2 regions of the Paenibacillus sp. FSL M7-0656 genome follow, and region 1 is predicted to be linked to the other one. Evidence: predicted binding sites of a transcription regulator. Region 1 holds the regulator's gene; the other holds the start of a gene.
What was found. The regulator NrdR, encoded in region 1, represses ribonucleotide reductase genes. The targets are predictions, from matches to a motif close to AACACNATATATNGTGTT.
Positions count from the first base shown of each region.

Region 2: MHI01_RS20970 (anaerobic ribonucleoside triphosphate reductase) is a predicted target of NrdR. The motif match lies at 7,815-7,832, and genes of this name have one in related genera.

Region 1 covers NZ_JBBOOT010000001.1:2,056,286-2,067,085, reverse strand. The annotation lists gene pstB (phosphate ABC transporter ATP-binding protein PstB) at 1-336, shown strand, start outside; gene phoU (phosphate signaling complex protein PhoU) at 400-1,059, shown strand; gene polA (DNA polymerase I) at 1,294-3,948, shown strand; gene mutM (DNA-formamidopyrimidine glycosylase) at 4,067-4,894, shown strand; gene MHI01_RS08870 (manganese efflux pump) at 5,037-5,810, shown strand; gene coaE (dephospho-CoA kinase) at 5,820-6,416, shown strand; gene MHI01_RS08860 (lytic transglycosylase domain-containing protein) at 6,413-6,976, shown strand; gene MHI01_RS08855 (alpha/beta-type small acid-soluble spore protein) at 7,059-7,280, opposite strand; gene nrdR (transcriptional regulator NrdR) at 7,397-7,864, shown strand; tRNA gene MHI01_RS08845 (tRNA-Ala) at 8,050-8,122, shown strand; gene MHI01_RS08840 (S-layer homology domain-containing protein) at 8,370-10,800, opposite strand, start outside.
Region 2 covers NZ_JBBOOT010000001.1:4,730,839-4,741,638, reverse strand. The annotation lists gene MHI01_RS21005 (BlaI/MecI/CopY family transcriptional regulator) at 1-6, opposite strand, end outside; gene MHI01_RS21000 (catalase) at 215-1,678, opposite strand; gene MHI01_RS20995 (winged helix-turn-helix transcriptional regulator) at 1,968-2,774, opposite strand; gene MHI01_RS20990 (Fur family transcriptional regulator) at 2,750-3,145, opposite strand; gene MHI01_RS20985 (GGDEF domain-containing protein) at 3,418-4,530, shown strand; gene MHI01_RS20980 (aldo/keto reductase family protein) at 4,669-5,607, opposite strand; gene MHI01_RS20975 (hybrid sensor histidine kinase/response regulator) at 5,761-7,398, opposite strand; gene MHI01_RS20970 (anaerobic ribonucleoside triphosphate reductase) at 7,880-9,841, shown strand; gene nrdG (anaerobic ribonucleoside-triphosphate reductase activating protein) at 9,838-10,347, shown strand; gene MHI01_RS20960 (methyl-accepting chemotaxis protein) at 10,564-10,800, shown strand, end outside.

The DNA of each region.
Region 1 (10,800 bases):
TTGAAAAAGTCGGCACTTAGTTTGTCTGGTGGACAACAACAGCGTCTCTGTATTGCACGGGCGCTGGCTGTACAGCCTGACGTTCTGCTGATGGATGAAGCAACGTCTGCACTCGACCCGATCTCCACATTGAAGATTGAGGAACTGGTGAAGGAATTGCATCACAAGTACACGATCGTTATGGTTACCCACAATATGCACCAAGCGGCACGGGTATCTGGACGCACGGTATTTTTCCTGAATGGTGAAGTGGTGGAGGCAGCTGATACGGAGACGTTATTCTCCACACCGCAAGATTCCCGAACCGAGGATTATATATCTGGAAGGTTCGGTTAAGCGAGCTGAATTGGAATGATCCCGGCATACCCGGAGATGATGGATAAGGAGGACATGAAATCTATGATTCGCAGAAAAGAATTTGATCAGGAGCTTGAAGAGCTGCGTACCTTGCTCAAACAAATGGGTGAACATGTAGGAGCAGCATTGGATGGTGCTATTGAGAGTTTACAAACGATGAACGCGGAGAAAGCTCAGGTCATCATCAAGAATGATGCGAATCTGAATGCCCTTGAAGACAAAATTATGGAACTTGGCTCCAAACTGATCATCACACAACAGCCGGTGGCAAAGGATCTCAGACGTATTATCGTGGCATTCAAAATCTCCAGTGATCTGGAGCGTATGGGAGATCTTGCGCTCGACGTGGCGAAGGTGACACTCCGTATGGATGGACAGAAGCTAATTAAACCTTTGGTGGATATCCCGCAAATGGCAGAAATCGTGAAATCCATGATTGATGAATCCATCGAATCTTTCCTGAAAGAAAACACAGACCTGGCCTACAAAATGGCTCAGACAGACGATCAGGTCGATCAACTGTACAGCCACATGATCAGTGATCTCTACACGTTAATGTCAGAGCATCCTAATCAGGCTTCTCAGGCTATGCTGCTGATGATGGTTGGACGTTACATTGAACGAATTGGCGATCATGCAACCAACATTGGTGAGAGCACGGTATACCTGGTGACAGGTAAACGTCCGGATCTGAATCAATAGAAGAGCATTGCTTTGGAATTGGGGAATCAGTACTGATTAAGTGATGCAATCATATGAATGGAAAAGGACTTTCTCTCAGGTAGGCAGTGTACAGCTGTCTGTGGAGAAGGTTCTTTTTTTGCGATTAAATGTGAAGTGAAAGAGGCTATTCTTTTTGATGTGACAGGTGGGTATGGTATCATGAGAGTAGATGTAATTTGAAGAGGTTGACCATATAATACGCGAGGTGCTGGAATGGACAAGTTTATTCTCATAGATGGAAATAGCATTATTTACAGGGCGTTTTTTGCAATGCCGCCTCTGACCAACTCGAAAGGTCTGCATACCAATGCGGTATATGGCTTCACTACGATGCTGCTGAGATTGCTTGAAGAGCATAAACCTACACATGTCATGGTTGCATTTGATGCAGGCAAAATCACGTTCCGCCACGAAGGGTATCAGGAATACAAGGGTGGACGGGAGAAAACACCACCAGAGTTGTCAGAGCAATTCCCTTTGCTCAAAGAACTGCTGAAAGGACTTGGCATTGCTCAGTTTGAGCTCGCTGGATTTGAAGCGGATGACATCATCGGAACGTTAACCAAACGCGCAGATGAAGCGGGTAGACAGGTGCTCGTTGTATCGGGTGACAAAGATATGCTGCAGCTTGCTTCCGAACATGTACATATCGGGCTGACGCGTAAAGGGGTAACCGATATTGAGCTGTATGATCCTGCTCAGATTAAGGAGCGTTATGGCCTGACGCCGTTGCAAATCATTGATCTCAAGGGTCTGATGGGCGATGCGTCCGATAACATTCCGGGGATTCCAGGGGTTGGAGAGAAAACAGCGTTGAAGCTGCTGCACCAGTTCGGATCGGTAGAGAATGTGCTGAACGGCACAAGTGAACTGAAAGGCAAGATGAAAGAAAAGATCGAGGCCCATGCCGAAGATGCCCGGATGAGCAAACAACTCGCGACGATTCACCGGGAAGTTCCGCTGGAGCAGACGTGGGAGGATATGCAATTCGCGGGATTAAAAGAAGAACATGCTGGCCCTGCACTAGCTAAGCTGGAATTCAAATCTTTGCTCGAACGCCTGTCGTTCAGTGGTAGCATCGGTTCTGAACAGGAAGCGGTCCCTGCTGCCGAAGTTGAATCCTCCATTGCAACAGAGGACAACATCAGTGAGCTGTTCAGTTCCCTCGATTCCATTGATGTACTCCACGTGGAGACACATGGGGATAACCCGCACCAAGCGAAATTGATTGGACTTGCTGTAGGTTCCGCTGGAACGTATACGTTCATATCTCCTGAATTGCTTCATTCCGAGGCTGCGGCTCCAGTGCGGGCATGGCTTGGTAATTCAGACCAGCCAAAGCGGGGTTATGATCTTCATCGTGTAGACCTGGCCCTGCATGCGCATGGCATTGAATTTGCTGGTGCGTCATTTGATGTACAACTGGCAGCGTATTTGCTTGATCCAACCGAATCCAACCAGACGATTAGTGGACTCACGACCAAGTATGGTCTGCCGTCACTTGTGGAGGATGACACGGTTATGGGCAAAGGGGCCAAGTACAAGGTACCGGAAGTGGAGATCTTGGGTGATTTCCTATGCCGCAAAGCTGCTGCAGTAGCAGCCATTATTCCACTTCAGGAGCAGGTGTTGGAAACGGATGAGATGAATTCACTGTTCCATGAACTGGAGATGCCGTTGTCACGTATATTGGCAGACATGGAGAAACAGGGCATCAAGGCCAATACAGCCGATCTACAGGCTTTAGGCAGTGAGTTTGAAGAACAGATCAGCAGGTTGATGGCTGAGATTTACAAGCTGTCAGGAACGGAATTTAATCTGAATTCACCAAAGCAACTGGGTGAGATTTTATTTGATAGACTGGGCTTGCCAGTGGTGAAGAAAACAAAAACGGGTTATTCCACAGATGCGGAAGTATTGGAGAAATTGGCTCCTTATAATGATGTGGTCAAGCATATTCTGCAATATCGTCAGCTTGCCAAGCTGCAATCCACTTATGTAGAAGGATTGCTCAAAGAGATATCCAATCGGGATGGCAAGGTGCATACGTATTATCGTCAGACCATTGCTGCAACGGGACGACTTAGCAGTCAATTCCCGAACTTGCAGAACATTCCGATTCGGATGGAAGAAGGTCGCAAAATCCGGAAGGTATTTGTTCCTTCCGAACCTGGATGGTCCATTTTGGCAGCAGACTATTCCCAGATTGAACTGCGTGTACTAGCCCACATTTCGGACGATGAGCGCTTGAAGGAAGCATTTGTCAATGATATGGATATTCATACAAAGACCGCTTCGGATGTATTCGGCGTGAAGCCTGAGGATGTGGATGGGGATATGCGTCGTTCCGCCAAGGCAGTTAACTTTGGTATCGTGTATGGAATAAGTGATTATGGCTTATCACAAAACCTGCATATTACGCGTAAAGAGGCCGCGCAGTTTATAGATCAGTATTTTGAAGTATTCCAGGGTGTGCGCCGATATATGGATGATATTGTGAAGGAAGCTCGCCAGGATGGTTACGTCAAAACGTTGTTGGAACGTCGTCGCTACCTGCCAGAGATTAATGCCAGTAACTTCAACCTGCGTTCTTTCGCAGAGCGTACGGCGATGAATACACCGATTCAGGGAACAGCGGCAGATATCATCAAGCTGGCCATGGTACAGATGGATGAAGCGCTACGGGAACGCAAGTTGAAGAGCCGTATGTTGCTTCAGGTGCACGATGAACTTGTATTCGAAGTGCCTGCGGATGAATTGGAATTGATGAAGGAATTAGTGCCTTCTGTCATGGAAAAAGCATTGGAACTGTCGGTTCCGCTGAAAGCAGAAGTCAGCTTTGGTGATAACTGGTACGAAGCGAAATAAATCAAGTGTTGCGCGGTTTTTCCGGTATTTTACAATAGGCCCTTCCATGTTTGAGATATAAGAAAAGGGTCCCGCTGAGCGCCATCTTCCGTTATAATATAGGGGAGGTGAGAACATCATGCCGGAATTACCGGAAGTCGAAACAGTCAGAAGAACATTGAATCAACTTATTGTGGGCAAAACGATTGATCATGTTACCGTTAGCTTGCCGCGGATTATTCAGCGGCCGGACGACATAGATGCATTTGCAATGGAACTCGCGGGACATACCGTCATTGGGGTGGAGCGCCGCGGCAAGTTTTTGCGTATTTTGCTGGACGGGCTGGTGCTTGTCTCCCATCTGCGGATGGAAGGAAGATACGGTGTGTACGAGCAGCATGAAGATGTGGAGAAACATACACATGTGATCTTCCATTTTAATGATGGTACGGAATTGCGTTATAAGGATGTGCGTCAATTTGGTACGATGCATCTGTTCAATGCAGGTGAGGAACTGGTGTCCAAACCTCTGCTGAAGCTGGGACTGGAGCCACTTGATCCAGCCTTTACGGTAACTGCATTCCGCGAGGCGGTTGGCAAGCGTACAACCAAAATCAAGGCTGTACTTTTAAATCAGGCATATGTGGTTGGTATCGGGAATATTTATGTGGACGAGGCTCTATTTCGCGCAGGTATCCATCCCGAGACCATCGCCAAGACACTGACCGAAGCTCAGTTAACGGTGCTCCATGAAGCGATTGTGGCTACGTTGCAAGATGCAGTGAATGCAGGTGGATCTTCCATCAAGTCCTATGTGAATGGACAGGGTGAGATGGGGATGTTCCAGCATCAACTGAAAATCTATGGACGCAAATCAGAACCTTGTACAACTTGTGGTACGTTAATTGAAAAAACGGTGGTTGGTGGCCGTGGAACACATTTTTGTCCGAACTGTCAGCTGCTGTAACATGAACTGAATGAACGAAATGATGAAATCATAGCACCCTTGGATTCCTCCCTCCATATACTGATATGGCAGAAATAAGCGGGCGTATACCCATACTGGCATCTTCAGTTGGCACGAGTACCGCACAGAGGAGGAGTCCGGGGTGCTGCATCATTTTATTTCATTGCTGGCGCTTGCTTTGGCGCTTAGTTTAGATGGTTTTGGAGTCGGGATTACATATGGGTTACGGAGGACTAAGATTCCCCTGTTATCTATCGCTGTTATTTCGATCTGTTCGGGATTGGTTATTGCCTTGTCGATGCAAGTAGGTGTGTTGTTGTCCCATGTGGTGTCACCGGATATCGCTTCGATCGTGGGAGCCGTTATATTGATAGGTATTGGTGCATGGTCACTGTTGCAACTAATTCGAAAGCAAGGCAAAGAACAGCTGGAAACAGACACTGGAATGGGTGAGGCAGCAGAAGCAAAGGTAACTGGAGTGGGAGAAGCACAAGAGAGACTGTCGGCTTCAAAGGGCAGGAATCAGGTGCTCGCACTGGATCTGGAGCAGTCGGCTTCAAATGGATCACTGGAACGAATGGTATTTACACTGGAGCTACGCAAGCTGGGCGTTGTCATTCAGATCCTTCGCAGTCCCTCCAAGGCGGATATGGATAACTCGGGGAGTATATCTGCTCAAGAAGCGATGTGGCTGGGTATTGCCCTGTCTCTGGATGCGTTTGGAGCAGGTTTGGGAGCGGCACTTCTGGGATTCCCTACACTATGGACAGCACTCATTATTGCACTGTTTAGTGGGGCTTTTCTGTCACTCGGCATGAAGGTTGGCCTACGATTCTCAGCTCTGCGCTGGATGCGAAGACTGTCTGTATTGCCAGCGCTATTGTTAATGATTATGGGAATAATGAAGTTGTTATGAGGTGAAACGATGAATATAGGCTTAACCGGCGGGATCGCGACAGGCAAAAGCAGTGTTTCCGCCTATCTCGCCAGTAAGGGAGCGTTGCTCATCGATGCAGACGTTATTGCCCGGGAAGTTATGATGCCCGGGCATCCCGTGTTGGCCGCCGCTGTTAAGCGGTTTGGACAAGCCATACTGAACGAAGATGGAACACTGGATCGGAAAAAGCTTGGGAGTATTGTTTTTCAACAACCAGAGGAACGAAAGGCATTGGAGGCTATCACACATCCGGCGATCCGAAGAGAGATGAGCGAACGGGCTGCTGCATACGCGTTGCAACATCCGGATAAACTTGTGGTATCTGATATTCCTTTGCTCTACGAATCAGGTCTGGAGGACGGTTTCGAGGAAGTCATGGTTGTATATGTCCCGAGATCGGTGCAACGAGATCGCTTGATGAGTCGGGATGGAATGACTGCAGCACAGGCTGAGGCTCGAATGGATGTACAGATGGATATTGAGCGCAAAAAACAGCTGGCTGACATTGTCATCGATAACAGCGGCTTATGGCCTGAGACGGAACAGCAAATTGACTCATATCTACAGCGTAAGGGTTTGTTATGAGAATATTGCGTAAGAAACGTGTATTGCTGTTGATGTTTGTTTCCTTTGTACTGGTGTTATTTCTGAATACAAACTGGATGGCATGGTTCTATCCCATACATTATAAGGAAGAGATCCGTGCCCAATCTCAGAGCTATGAGGTTGATCCGTTTCTAATTGCTTCCATTATCAAGGTGGAGACCAATTTTAAGACAAGCAAGGAATCCAAACGAGGTGCCATTGGGCTCATGCAACTGATGCCGGACACGGCGAACTGGATACTGGAACAAGCCAAAATTCCCGACACTTCGCTGGAGGAATTAAAGCACGAGCCAGAACGAAATATTCAGTTAGGCACATGGTATCTGCGGAATCTGTCCGATCAATTCGATGGCAATGAAGCAGTTATGATCGCTGCCTATAATGCGGGTCCAGGCAAAGTGAACAGTTGGCTTAGAGATGGTGTATGGGATGGCTCGTTCGATACAGTGAAAGATATTCCGTTTGGTGAGACGCGTCACTATGTACAAAGAGTCATTTACTATTATAATCAGTATGTAAAGATCTATAATACGTTCTAAGTATATAAGTAGAAGCACAGAGCAGGCCGGTTGTTCACCGGCCGCTCCATGCTCCTCTGTGTAGCGTATTACGATGCAGATATTATTGGTATTGACCTGCCAATTGCTGTTCTGCAATTGTTACCAGACGCTTCGTGATGTATCCACCGATCGAACCGTTCTCGTAAGAAGTCATGTTACCTTGGTATCCGTCTTGTGGGATGCTGATTCCGAGTTCTTGAGCAACTTCATATTTCATTTGCTCGAGTGCTGCGGAAGCTTTAGTTACCACCAAGTTGTTGGAGTTACCATTGCTTTGTGCCATTGCTGTTCACCTCCTCGCGGGTTGGTAAAAGTATTATGTGTCGGCAATGCGTTTTTCATTACAAAATCAGTACAGGGAATATGTGGTAAAAAGTAAAACGTGGGAAGTGATCTGTTTTGAAGTGTCCTTATTGCGGTTATATGGGTACCAAAGTGCTTGATTCGCGTCCGGCCAACGAAGCAAAATCCATTCGTCGTCGCCGTGAGTGTGAGCAGTGTGCCCGAAGATTTACAACGTTTGAGATGATTGAGGAGACTCCACTGATCGTCATTAAGAAAGATGGCAGTCGTGAAGAGTTCAGCCGGGACAAAATTCTCCGCGGGCTTATTCGTGCCTGTGAGAAACGTCCAGTCTCCGTAGAGACCCTGGAGATGATGGTATCTGAAGTGGAGAAATCTCTGCGTAATACAGCCGATGCTGAAGTTGAGAGTCGCCAGATTGGTGAGCTGTTGATGGAACAGTTGTTTCCAGTCGATGAAGTGGCGTATGTCCGTTTTGCGTCGGTATACCGCCAGTTCAAAGATATCAATATGTTCATGAAAGAACTGAAATCCCTGTTGTCCAAAGACGATCTGGAGGATTAGTGAAGTGGGTAAAGGGAGAAGAGCAGTCTGGAGTTCCAGTCCGTGTGTACCAGAGAAATCGGTTGTTCTTCTCCAATCACTTTGGATCTTGAAAAAGTGATTGACAGCGAAAGCTGGATTTTATATGATATAGGAGTCGCCTGTGGAACGTAGCAGCGCTGGACAAGTTATCTATTTCATATCCTGGGGCCTTAGCTCAGCTGGGAGAGCGCATCGCTGGCAGCGATGAGGTCAGGGGTTCGATCCCCCTAGGCTCCATAATCAAGAACGCCATCACATTATTGTGATGGCGTTTTTTTGTGGTGAAATAAATCAGAACATGCATTAATTAATTAGAATTTTTGGACTTGGTGACGAGCCTGTTAACGAATATTCTAGATGCAAAAATCGAGGGTTTAAAGTCCTGACTGTGGAGTTGTCAAAAAAAGTACAGTTTGAAAACAAGGAGACCCTTCCGGCTGGATATTGTCCAACCGGAAGGGTCTGCATTTTTCTGTATACGCTTTCAGTTAGCCAGATATTCGACGAATCTTACAAAGATCGTGACTACTTCGGCGCGGGTGGCGGTGGCTTTGGGAGCAAAACGATTATCCGGCTTGCCTAATACAATGCCGACGTCCCGCAGCGCCTGAACGGCCTCCAATGCCCAGGAGCTGATCTCACTCTCGTCCGTGAAGGACTTAGCCTGGCTTTCAGGTATCTCATAGCCCTTGTACTTCATGTAGTTGTACAGTATCACCAGCATCTGCTCGCGCGTCATCGGTGAATTGGGGTCAAACAGGTCTGCGTTTGTACCGTTGACTATGCTTTTTTCGGCCGCCCACTCGGCTGCCGCGGTGTACCACTGTCCTTCTGTCACGTCGTTAAAGCGGGAACTCGTGTAGCTGGAGAGGTTTATATTTTCAAGATTGGCCAGTACCTGCACGAACATTGCACGTGTCATTGCGGTGCCGGGTGAGAACGTTGTGGACGTCGTGCCGTTGAAAAGATCGTATGTGTAGGCGAAATTTATATAGCTGTAGAACCAGTCGTCCATGTTGGCATCCCTGAAAGGATTGCCCGATATCACGAGGAAGCCCAGTGGGGTGGCGTCATCAAATGCCAGCTCCGTACCCTCACGGATGTTCAGCGACATGCCGTTATCTAAGCTAACTTTTGCGCCGCTCGGTCCTACCACAACCGCTCCGCCGCTCCGTATCTTCGATCCGCCGTGAATATCCACACGGTTGCCGTTGGGCAGGGTCACATGCGCGTCTTTGCCGCCTACTGTAACCGTACCGTCGCTCGCTATCGTCGATCCTCCCGAAATGGTCACTGTGCTGTTGTCGCCGGGTAGTATCACTTCGGCGCTCTTGTCTGCCGGAATGGTTAACTTACCGTTTGAGTCTATCGATGTGCCTTCGGGTACCTTAATCTTCGTCCCGCCTTTGGTCGCAATCTCGCCGCCACCGGGAAGGGTGGTGTTGCCGTTTTTGTCTGTGATCGCGGGTTTATCCTTCGGTGTATTCACTGTGTAGGTCGACTTCAACGTTCCAGCGTCTGTCCCGGTGCCCGTATTGTCGGTGTTGCCCGTATTACCGATGTTGCCGGTATTTCCGGTGTTGCCCGTATTGCCGCCAGAATCAGGCACAGTGGGAGTCGTCGTCTTCATCGGCGTCGTCGTCGCACTGATCTCCGCGCCGTCGCCCTTTGCATTCACCGCGATGATGGTGAAGTTGTAGCCTTGGCCGTTTGTCAGGTTCTTGAAGGTATATTTGGTCTCCGTCGCATCCAGTGTAATCGGCGTCCCGTTGCCATACCATACCTTGTAGCCCAAGATCGCACTGCCACCGTCGTCAGCAGGGGCGGTCCAGTTCAATGTGACCTGTCCGTCACCGGCTGTCGCCTTGAAGCCGCTCGGAGCACCTGGCACGACCGGTTTTCTCTGCGCGAACATCCAATCAAAGACGTCTGTGTAGTCATTGTTCCAAGCCGGCAAGTTAGAGGACTGCGCCGTGGGAGCTATGCTCCAATTCCCCATAGTTATCTGGTTGTAAAGAACCGCCGCTTCAACTTCGTGGGCTATGTAATCAGCCAGAACAGGTGTGTTGGCCGGATTAGGCCTCAGATTTGGCTGATCAAATTGATTGTAGGGCCACGTAAGGACCTCATTACTCTCAAAGCGCGAAGCCCTCGCGTTGATCATTTTCGGCATATTGTTATTTATGAAGTTATTGAGGTTAGTCTGGTAGCCTCCAGCATTATGAGCATTTAAAAACATCCAATAGGCCAGGTTGTTGTGAGCGTCGTTGTCCTTAGCATTCGGTGAACCGCTTACCGGGGCCATAGGTGCGGCGGCGGCGAAGAAGCCAGGGTGGCTGTTAACTAAGTTGTTTGTATACTGGCCGCCCCATGAGAAGCCCGCCGCGTAAACACGATTAGGGTCTACTTCGCCGCTGGCAATCAGGGCGTCTATGACCTTCTTAACATTCTCTGTTGAGGGAACAGATACGCCATTATAGGAAATATTCAGTACATGGCTGGCGTACTTGTCAGGATTTTTCTCCATTTTTTTCATTAGAGCGACCGAGCCGTTGGCGGATTTCATGGCCGCTTTTTGGTCTGTCGCAGCGTTTGTGCCGCCGCGTGACATGCCGTGAGTATAAACATACAGCGGCAATCCTTTGATCACTTTACCGTCTTCATCCTTGTGAAGGTAGAGCGAGCGATTGACCGAATTGTCCGTGAATGTTGTAAACTTGTCAAGGATCGGATTCACAACTTTTTCCTGTTCAAAAACCACGTTGCGAAGTGGACTCCCCTCTGTAAGTACGATCTCTCCGTTTGGGACGATGTTGTAAACCTGCTTTGTCGAGTTACTGCTGCCATCCAGCGTTGTTTTGCCGCCGCTCGCTGAATAAAACTCAGATTCAACTACGATGTAACGGCCGCTTGCC
Region 2 (10,800 bases), 2.7 Mb from region 1:
TCTCATTTTCTGACACCCCTCACACTACCCATTGTAGTGCCATCAAATGAGAAGTCAACCTCTATGTCAGCTATTTTATGTAAATGATTTGTAAATTTGTTTTCCATTTCAGTAAAAAAGGCCAAAGACCGGGAGTTCCGCACGTTCGCGGTTCTGCCCGGTCTTCAACGAATATTAGTCCGTATGATGTTGTAGAACATGGTCAAACTATACTTTATTTTCCATCCTGTGACGGCATATGTGCAGAAATATCCACGCCGAGTCCATGAGCCAAACGTCCGCCAAGCTGTCCATCCGCTCGGAAGAAGTGGCACAGGGCACGCATTTGAATATCAACAGATACGCCCTTAAGGTCATTGATCAGATTATCAAGCAAATGCTGCTGCTCTACAGGAGTAAATGAACGGAAAAGCTCCCCTGACTGCGTATAATCATCCGTCTTCTCGATTTTCTCTCTTGTAACATGCCCTTGCAACGGAACCTGACTGTCCCGGTATGCCGGATCTTCTTGCGGGCTGTTTCCTGAACTGTTGGGTTCATAGTTCACCGGAGATGGGTCCTGATTCACATTCATGAGTCCATCACGCTGATGATTACGAACGGGTGCGTACGGGCAATTCACCGGAATTTGCAAATAGTTCGGTCCAAGCCGGTGACGCTGTGTATCTGGATAGGAGAATAGGCGTCCTTGCAACAATTTGTCTTCGGAAGGCTCAATTCCGGGTACAAGCGCACTAGGAGAAAAGGCCGCCTGCTCCACTTCAGCAAAGAAGTTTTGTGGATTCCGATTCAGGGTCATGGTCCCTACCGTATGGAACGGCAATACATCTTCAGGCCATGTTTTGGTTGGATCGAGAGGATCAAAAGCAAAATCATCCATTTGCTCCGGCTTCAAGAGCTGTACCTGAAGCTTCCACTGCGGGTATTGCCCGTTCTTGATATGTTCATGCAGGTCCCGGGTAGCATGATTAAAGTCCTGTCCTTGTACCTCGGCAGCTTCCTGACGAGAGAAGCCTCGCACGCCTTGTGCAGACTCCCATTTGTATTTCACATAGTGGACCTGTCCCTGTGCATTAATCCATTTGAAAGCATGTACGCTGAAACCATCCATCTCCCGATAACTTGCTGGTGTGCCCAGATCAGAGAACAACCAGGTCATCATATGTGTTGATTCCGGTGAGAGGGTCATAAAGTCCCAATATCGGGCAGGTTCCTGAATGTTTGTATCCGGAGCCGGCTTCAAGGAATGCACCATATCAGGGAACTTCATCGCATCACGAATGAAGAAAACGGGCAGATGATTACCGACAATATCATAGTTGCCTTCCCGTGTGTAAAATTTGACGGAAAATCCACGTGGATCTCGTGCAGTCTCTGGTGATCCCGTACCATGAATAACGGTTGAAAAACGAACCAGCACATCCGTCTCCGTACCTGGATCTTGTAGGAAGTCAGCTGTTGTATAAGCCTTCATACTCTGCTCCAGCGTGAATACACCATGAGCTCCGGCACCTCTCGCATGTACGACTCTTTCGGGAATACGTTCACGGTCAAAGTGGGCTATTTTCTCAATGAGATGGTAGTCTTCAAGCAGTGTCGGCCCTCTTCTGCCTGCTGTGCGGGAATTCTGGTTGTCACCTACAGGTGCTCCCTGATTCGTTGTCATACGTTCTGTCATCATGTCGTCCTCCTCTAATGGGTCTCACGGCTGTTATATATCTACTATTAAAATCATATTCGGCTTCGGTTTAAATATACATTTAGACTTGATCTAACTGTTAAATTGATTCTAACATGTCCCACTCTGCTCTTGCATGAGGTTCACATGAGATTAAGATGAGGTTCTTCAACATTCATGAATGAACTATGAACATGTTTTAAGGGAATGATTCTGATCTGCCTATCTATTAGGTAGTACCCGAAAAAGCATGAAGTGAAAGATAAAATTTGGGCAAAAAAAAAGCGGACTAATCCGCCAGGCGGTAGCCCACTCCTCTTACTGTTACAATATATTGCGGCGAAGACGCATTATCGCCCAATTTTTTGCGCAAGCTTTTGATATGAACATCGACCACATTACTTCCACCTGTAAAGTCCGTCTCCCAGATATCGCTGAGCATTTCCTCACGGGAAATGACTGCACCTTTGGCATCAATCAGCTTGAGTAACAGATCATATTCGGTCTTGGTTAGATGAATCCGGTTATTATCGCGCTGTACACTCATCCGTTCACGGTCAAGCCACAGATCTTTAAATCCGATACGGTGTCCTTCCTCAGGCAAAAAACCACGGTTGGGCAAAGCAGGACTGTTGCCAATCATGCGCTGCACCCGATAAAGTGCTTCCTGCGGGCGTGCAGGCCACACCAGCAATTCCTCCTGAAGCATCGGTCCACTTGCACTGCCAATCATCTTCTCACCGACCAGATACAGACAAGGGGTTGTATGTTCAGCCTCACGATTCAATCGGCTGCTAATGCCGGCAAATGCATCGATAGTTCCAGCCACAGACAGATCATAGATCAACAGATCAAAGACAAGACGCTCATGCAGATCCGGTTCCCAGCGATGGAAGACCAGTACATCAAAGCAACTATCCGTTAAGGCCTTTACCAGTTCATGAACCTGCCCCGGCATCGGGCTGATCAGAATAACACGCCTTGTAACCGGACAATTGTCCACAAGGGGTGTTGAGTCAGACAAGGCTGGTTTAACCCTTAGGGGTAAACGGCGGCCAGGCAGTTTTATTTTTACTTGATCCGTTTGTTTCTGCATTCCCCGCAGACACCTCCAAAGACCACATGAGCATGATCGATTGCATATCCGGTTTCTTCAGCTACCTGTTTCATCCATTGTGGAGGAACCTCTGTCATCACCTCGTCCACTTTGCCGCACACTTCACACATAATATGCTGATGATCATCCATACGGGCATCGTACCGGCTTGCTGTCTCTCCGAGTTTAAGTTCCCGTATCAATTCTTTGTCCGTCAAATAACGAAGAGAATTATACACCGTACCATAGGCCAGATTATATCCTTGTTCCACGAGTCGATTCATGACATCAGCAGCTGTCGGGTGATCCTCTGAATGGCGCACCACATCATATACCGCTTGCCGTTGTATCGTCAGATTTAAAGTTCTCACAACCATTTCTCCTTTATTATTGATCCATTTTATATGAAATCAGACACTGATCTTCTACTTATGATGGTCTTCCCAAAAAGAAGGAATATATTTTGATTTAGATTAAGTATAAATCTCATTGCATATTGAAGTCAATATCACTCTAACATCCTGTATATGCAAATAAACCACCTTTACCAGCAATCCTCTCATAAATTTGGGATAATATGGTTCGCTACAGCGCAAATTTTCAGATAAAATATAGGGATGTGCGTAAAAAGGGGGAATGTCGGTTGTTTAGCACTTTTTTCATTAATATCTGTGTCATGATTACGTTTATGTATGTGTCCGGGATCATCGCAAAGTTCTATAGTATCCGATTGCCTTTTCCCTCGTTACGTGTTCAGTTGATCGGCGGCTTATTATTCGGTATATATGGCACAGTACTCATGAACTATTCATTCCCTCTGAACGAAACTACGATTGTAGATCTACGGCATCTGGCCATCGTTACCGCAGCGGTATATATGGGAGGATTGGCTTCGGTCGTTACGGGACTCATGATCTCGATCATTCGTATTCTGATGTTCGGCTTATCATCCTCTGCCATAGATGCAGGTTTTGTCATGACTCTGATCGGACTGTCCGGTGTATACTTCGCCTATGCTCCTTGGTCCAGACTGACCAAAATAATTACAATGAATCTGCTTGGCATGACATTAATCTTTATCATTCTTATGTTGAACACGGACAGCATGAATTCATTAATGAAGATATATCCGTTACAAATGACCATTTCTTTTGCCGGTGGAATATTTATCTATTTCATTGCAGAATTCATTAATAAATCCAATGAAATGTTATTTCTATTGGAAAAAAGAGCTTCTACCGATCATCTTACCAACCTGAGCAATCGACGACAGTTCGAAAAATCACTTCAACTGGAACTCCAGCGTGCGCGGGATTACCAACAGAAGCTTTCCTTGCTTGCCATTGATATTGACCGATTCAAAAAGGTAAACGACACCTATGGTCATTCCGCTGGCGATGCGGTCCTGAAGCAACTTGGACAACTGCTTGTTGAGCATGCACGTTCTGCTGATATCGTGTCACGAAACGGTGGGGAGGAATTCGCCATTCTCTTGCTCGACTGTGGACACCGTCAGGCCGTGGCTACCGCCGAATCTATAAGACAGGCTGTAGAGAAATACCATTTTGCTCTGCCCGACGGGCACACGACACGTCTAACCATCTCCATTGGTGTAGCCGTATATCCCGATCATTGTGATGATCATGACGATGATGATTTCTTCGAACAGGCCGATCGTGCTTTATATGAAGCCAAGAATACAGGGCGTAACCGTGTGTGTGCCTTAACTTTTCGCTCCTTGCCTCTTACACTTTAAAGTAAGATCTAACCTTTCAATAATCTAACCTTTCAACGCTCCAAAAAAGGGATGTCTCGTTCGCCTATTCAGGCGCACAGGACATCCCTTTCTTTATAGATCATTGCATATCATCTCAGCTTGTGTGCTGACAGGAGATCAAGCAAGGATGCTCTCAATCTCCTCCACAATGGCAGCATCCAGCTTCACGCCAGATGCAGCCGCGTTCTCTTTTACCTGCTCGGGACGACTCGCCCCTACAAGTGCACTGGATACATTGTTCTGGCGCAGAATCCAGGCAAGGGCCAGTTGGCCAACCTTCAGATCCAGCTTGTCCGCCACTTCAATCAGTTGACGAACTTTCCCGATACGATCCGCATTGATCTTTCCTTCGTCCCATCCTAGCTTGGCAGCACGGCTATTCTCTGGGATATCGGAAACGGACGTATATTTCCCGGTCAATAGACCTTGAGCAAGCGGGGAGTATACAACTTGTCCGATGCCTTTACGCTCGCCGAGCGGGATAATCTCATTTTCGATATAACGGTCAAACATGTTGTACACCGGCTGATTGACCACGATACGATCCAGGAGCAGACGATCTGCTGTACCCAACGCAGCTTCCATCTGAGCCGCTGTCCACTGGCTGACGCCTACATATAACACTTTGCCTTGGCGTACCAGATCATCGAGCGCGCGGAGTGTTTCTTCAATTGGTGTTTCGGTATGATAACGATGGCAGTAATAGATATCCACATATTCAACGCCCAGGCGCTTCAAGCTGGCTTCACATTGCTCCTTGATATGTTTGCGAGACAACCCCTGGTCATTCGGACCATCACCCATTTTGCCAAATACTTTGGTTGCAAGTACATAAGAGTCACGGGAATATGCTTTGAGCGTCTGCCCCAGCAGTTCTTCTGCTGCACCCCGTTCGTATACATTGGCAGTATCAAAAAAGTTAATGCCTTCATCAAATGCAGTTTCAATTGATTTCACCGCATTCTCACGTTCCACATACCCTCCGTACGTCAGCCAGCTTCCCAGGCTGATCTCGCTTACTTTCAGTCCGCTTCCACCTAATCTGCGATAATCCATTGATTGCATATCCTCCTCTGTTGGTTATAAAGATGAAGTTCACTTTCTATTGTAACGTAACCAGCTCGGAATAAAAGGGCTTTGGCTCAGAAAATGGAAAATGAAAAAAAGCGCACCTATAAGGTGCGCCGAATAAAGATCTATGATCATGATCTAAGGCAAAGTAATGCTCAATGCATTCAACAGATCAGCCTGTCTGACCGGCTTGGTCAGAACAGCATCAAAGGCTTCTGCTTCATGCAATTCAATGTGCATACCATAAGGAACAAGAACAATGACGGGCAGATTCTGCAGTCGCTGTTTCAGTTCATGTACAAAATCAACCGCGCCGCCTTCCATTAATCCCATATCCACAACGGCTACATCCGGCATGAATCCTTCCTTGATCCAATCATGCGCTAATGTCACACCCGAGGTCATGTGTACATCCATCTCCCACCTACGCATCAGGGAAGAGACACCTTGCAAAATATCAGGGTCCTTGGCAAGCAACACCTTTTTCCCTTTTAACCGCTGCTGAACACTTGCGAGTTGAGGTAACTCCCAGTATCTGCGCAACGGAAGGGAGATGTTGAATTCCGTCTCATTTTCCTTCACACTGCTCACCTGAATACGGCCATGCATGAGAATGGCAAGATTCTGGCTTACAGCTAAACCCAGATTGCTTCCAATCAGTTTTTGGATATTCAAATTTTCATCTTGGCTGTTAAAGGTTGGTGTCTTCTTGTCCGATAACATCTGACCCGTGTACTTCACCTTGAGCTGAAGTGTACCGGTCTCCTCCAATTCTTCTCCGTTCACCACTGCTGTGATCAGAACGGAACCTTCACGCGTTGAATCGAGAGCATATTGAATGACGTGTGCAAGCAACTGTCCAATCTTGACTTCATCACCAACGAACACTTGAGATACATTCAGTTCAAGATTTAATCCCAGCTCAATGTTCTTGCCCGTCGCAATCCCGGCATAGAGATACACGGTATTCTCAATGGTACCTACCAGATCAAACGGATCATCATGTATAACCGTTTTACCTGCTTCATTAATGTTGAAATTCATCATATTATTCAGCAAGGAAAGCAGAATATTGCCGCTTGTCTCAATCATGTTCACATATTCGGACTGCTCCTCAGGCATATCCGGTGTGCGCATCAGATCTGTCAGTCCCAAAATACCGTTCAAAGGATTGCGAATCTCGTGACTCATTAGCTTCAACATCTGTGTTTTGGTCATAGCCTCAGATTCGGCACGTTCTTTCTCTGCCTGGAGCTGTTCTTGCATTTGTTCCGAATCATTCAATTTCTGCTCCTGAACATGCAACGTGCTTTCCAGATCAACAACATAACCCAGGAATACAGCCATCGCCTTCAGTGTCTTCATATCGGTTTCGCTGATCACATAACCAGGATCATCCATCAGACAGATGGTACCAAATGTTTCGCCCGATCTTCTCATAATAGGCACGCCCACGAAGAAGCGATTGCCAAGTCCGCTCGTAACGCCCATGGATCGTGTCATCGGATGTTCACATGTATCCGGGATCGTAAGAACGCTACCGTTGTCTCTTAATACCAGGCTGCAATATGAATCCGTAAATGGAAGTGCACTGCCTTTAACAACTAACTCTTCCGTACGATTAAAGGCCTCCAAAATGACATTGGTCACCCCGTCATTCGTGGCAACAAAGATGGTATTGACCTTCAATATACCACTTAATACGTCTACGATGTGGGCCGCAGCTTCCTTTATATCTTCATAGAAGCCTCTTGTAATGCCTTCTGCCGTCCCCATGATTCACCCCTCTTATCTTAGCTGCACTTTCAAATCTGTATTTCAGAATGTTTAATCACGTACAGGGGTCATCAAAAATCCGAATAGCTGTCACAATCTATACTTATATGATTAACACCGTAGAAGTATAAGAGAATCATACTCCCTGCCTATTGCCCATTTGTGGACAAAAGCAGGTCTTAAACGGATGGTTTAACGACCGCGAATTCATTGCAACTCGCCTTTTCAGCTTGATTAAAGTCCATCTTGTCCGACTTCGGATATTATACTTGCAGAATAACTAGAAATTATACGCTTCCGCTCAGACTTTGGGAACCTTTATCCGCAGCAATTAAAGGAAAGTCCACTTTGTTCAGTAAGCTGTGTGATCATTATCACACCCAAAAAACCACATATAGTTTATAAATGGATAAGACGAATCTACATATAGTATTTAACGTGAATTGAATGATAACCAAAATCATTTTAGGAGGAACCTTACATGAACATGCTTGAGTATGCCACCCCATCGGCATCCGATCTATTATCCGACCTGGGAAGACGAATTATTGGCGCAGAAGACGCCGATACGCTGAGGGAAAATGCGAATCTGAACGGGGATTCCTTCAGTGGTAAGATGAGCAGGCTCGGTTCGGAGACCGCCAAGTGGCATGCTCTGCGTCATGTGTTGCCGGAAGAGCTTGCCCAAGCTGTGGAGAATGGGGATCTGTATGTACACGATCTGGATCAGTATGCACTTGGAACGACCAACTGTATCTTTATCCCGTTTGACCGTCTCCTTGCTGCGGGTTTCAACACAGGTAACGGATCGGTTCGCACACCTCAGACGATCATGTCTGCCATGGCTCTGGTTGCGATCATCTTCCAATCCCAGCAGAACAGTCAATATGGCGGTGTATCGGCCAATAAAATTGACTGGGATCTGGCCCCTTATGTACAGCGATCGTTCCGCAAACACTACCGCAAAGGGCAACGGCTCTTTGGTGAAAATGTTCTGATCGGGGATGAACAGCTTCATCTGGATAGCATCGAAGCGAAGAATCAATGTCCGCGGGCATATGCCTTCGCCTATGAAGAGACTGAATTGGAGACAGGACAAGCTGCTGAATCACTGATTCATAACCTGAATACGATGAGCAGCCGGGCGGGTGGTCAGATTCCATTTACTTCACTGAACTATGGATTATGTACTTCTGCGGAAGGACGGTTGGTATCACGCTCGTTGCTGGAAGCAACCATTCGTGGCCTGGGCAACGGGGAGACTCCCGTGTTCCCTCAACATATTTTCCAATGTAAACAGGGGATCAATCAGGCTCAAGGAGAGCCGAACTATGATCTGTTCCGGCTCGCAGTCAGCTGTTCATCCCGGCGGATGTATCCTAACTTTGTCAATGTGGATGCCTCTTTCAATCTGCCTTTCTATCATCCGGAAGATCCGGATACGATCATTGCAACTATGGGATGCCGCACACGTACACTGGCTGACCGGTTTGGTCGCAATCGTCAAAGTGGTAAAGGTAATCTGTCCTTCAACACCATTAACCTCGTGAAGCTCGGCATCCGGTTTGGCATCTGCCAAGGTGCAAGAGCTGTCGCTGACCGAGCCGGATTCTATACTGCTTTGGAGTCAGTTATGCATAATGCCGCTTCCGGCCTGTTGCACCGCTACCGAATTCAGACATTGCAGCCTGCCAAGGCATCGGACTTCATGATGCGGGAGGGTGTATGGGAAGGTGGAGAACAGCTTGGCCCGAACGAGCCGGTTGCCGAGCTTTTAAAGCATGGAACATTATCTCTTGGTTTTATCGGACTCGCGGAATGTATGACAGCTCTCTATGGGCGCCATCATGGGCAGGACCCTCATGTACATCGCGAAGCGCTCAACATTATTCGGACCATGAGAGAGTTCTGTGACCGGATGAGCGAGCAGCATAACTTGAATATCACACTGTTTGCCACACCTGCTGAAGGGTTGTCCGGCAAATTCACGAAGATCGACAGAGAGCGTTATGGCATTATTCCCGGAGTGAATGATCGGGAGTATTATACGAATTCATTCCATATCCCGGTCTACCACACGCTTCCAGCATATCGGAAGATTGAACTGGAGGCACCGTTCCATACGTTATGTAACGCGGGTGCAATCTCCTATGTGGAGCTTGACGGAAACGTTCGGGCCAACACCGCAGCTTTCCTGCGAATTGTACAGTATGCACTGGCGCAGGATATCGGTTATTTCTCCATTAATCATCCAATTGATCGCTGCCCTGCATGTGGTTATGAAGGCGTCATTGGGAATGTATGCCCAAACTGTGAAGCCCACGAGAACCATGTACACTTCCAGCGGTTACGCCGCGTAACTGGCTATCTGACCGGGGATTACAAAGTACGCTTCAATGCTGCGAAACAAGCTGAAGTGCGGGATCGGGTGAAGCACCGGTGAATCTATATGGTTACATCCCGGAATCGGTAAATGAAGGGACCGGCCTGCGTGCCGTGTTGTTCATCAGCGGATGTCGTCACGCCTGTCCGGGCTGCTTCAGTCCGGATTCATGGAGCTTTCGAGCGGGTGAGCCCTTTACAGAGGAGCGGCAGCAGCAGATTCTGCATGAAGTGACGACCCATCCATTGCTGGATGGAGTTACGTTGTGTGGTGGTGATCCCTTTTTCTCGGCAGCAGAATGTACGTCTTGGGTCCAGCAGCTCCGCGCTGCACGTCCTGATCTGACGGTATGGGCCTACACGGGATTCGAATATGAAGAACTGATTACCGACCCTGCAAGAGCGGAGCTTGCCCGGTTGTGCGATGTGATTATTGACGGTCGATACGTTGAAGCGGAGCGTGATGTTTCCCTTCCCTTCCGCGGCAGCCGGAATCAGCGTTTGATTGATGTCCGTGCAACACTAGCCACTCGAACCATCGTTACAATGCAGCTCAGTATGCTGTAAACATTGGTTTTATTCCCCTCACCAACTAACAAGGCACGGGTCCCCAGCGGACTCGTGTCTTTTTGGCGTATAGCGGTCTTCTTTAAGAAATAGGTTTTATCCATTCTCTCTATTTTCTTCTCTATTGCATGACGATATATAATATAGGTAGTTATTAAGTTAGCATTTAAAATTTAACCGTTTACATAAGGTAACCAGGGAGGAATCATCTTTTATATGGATATTGTTCAAGCATTAATTACATGTATGCCTTTCTTTCGAGATACGATTCGTCAGGATGTAACCCTCTCCGTTATTGATCATGAGAAGTTCCTATATTTCTCAGCGGGGGAATCGTTAAAACAACTGAATTATCAACCCGGCGACCCTCTATTGGATGGAAATCGAAATTTTGCTGATCTCAACGGCGGTACAGTCAAACGATTCGATCACTACCCTAAAGATTTATTCGGT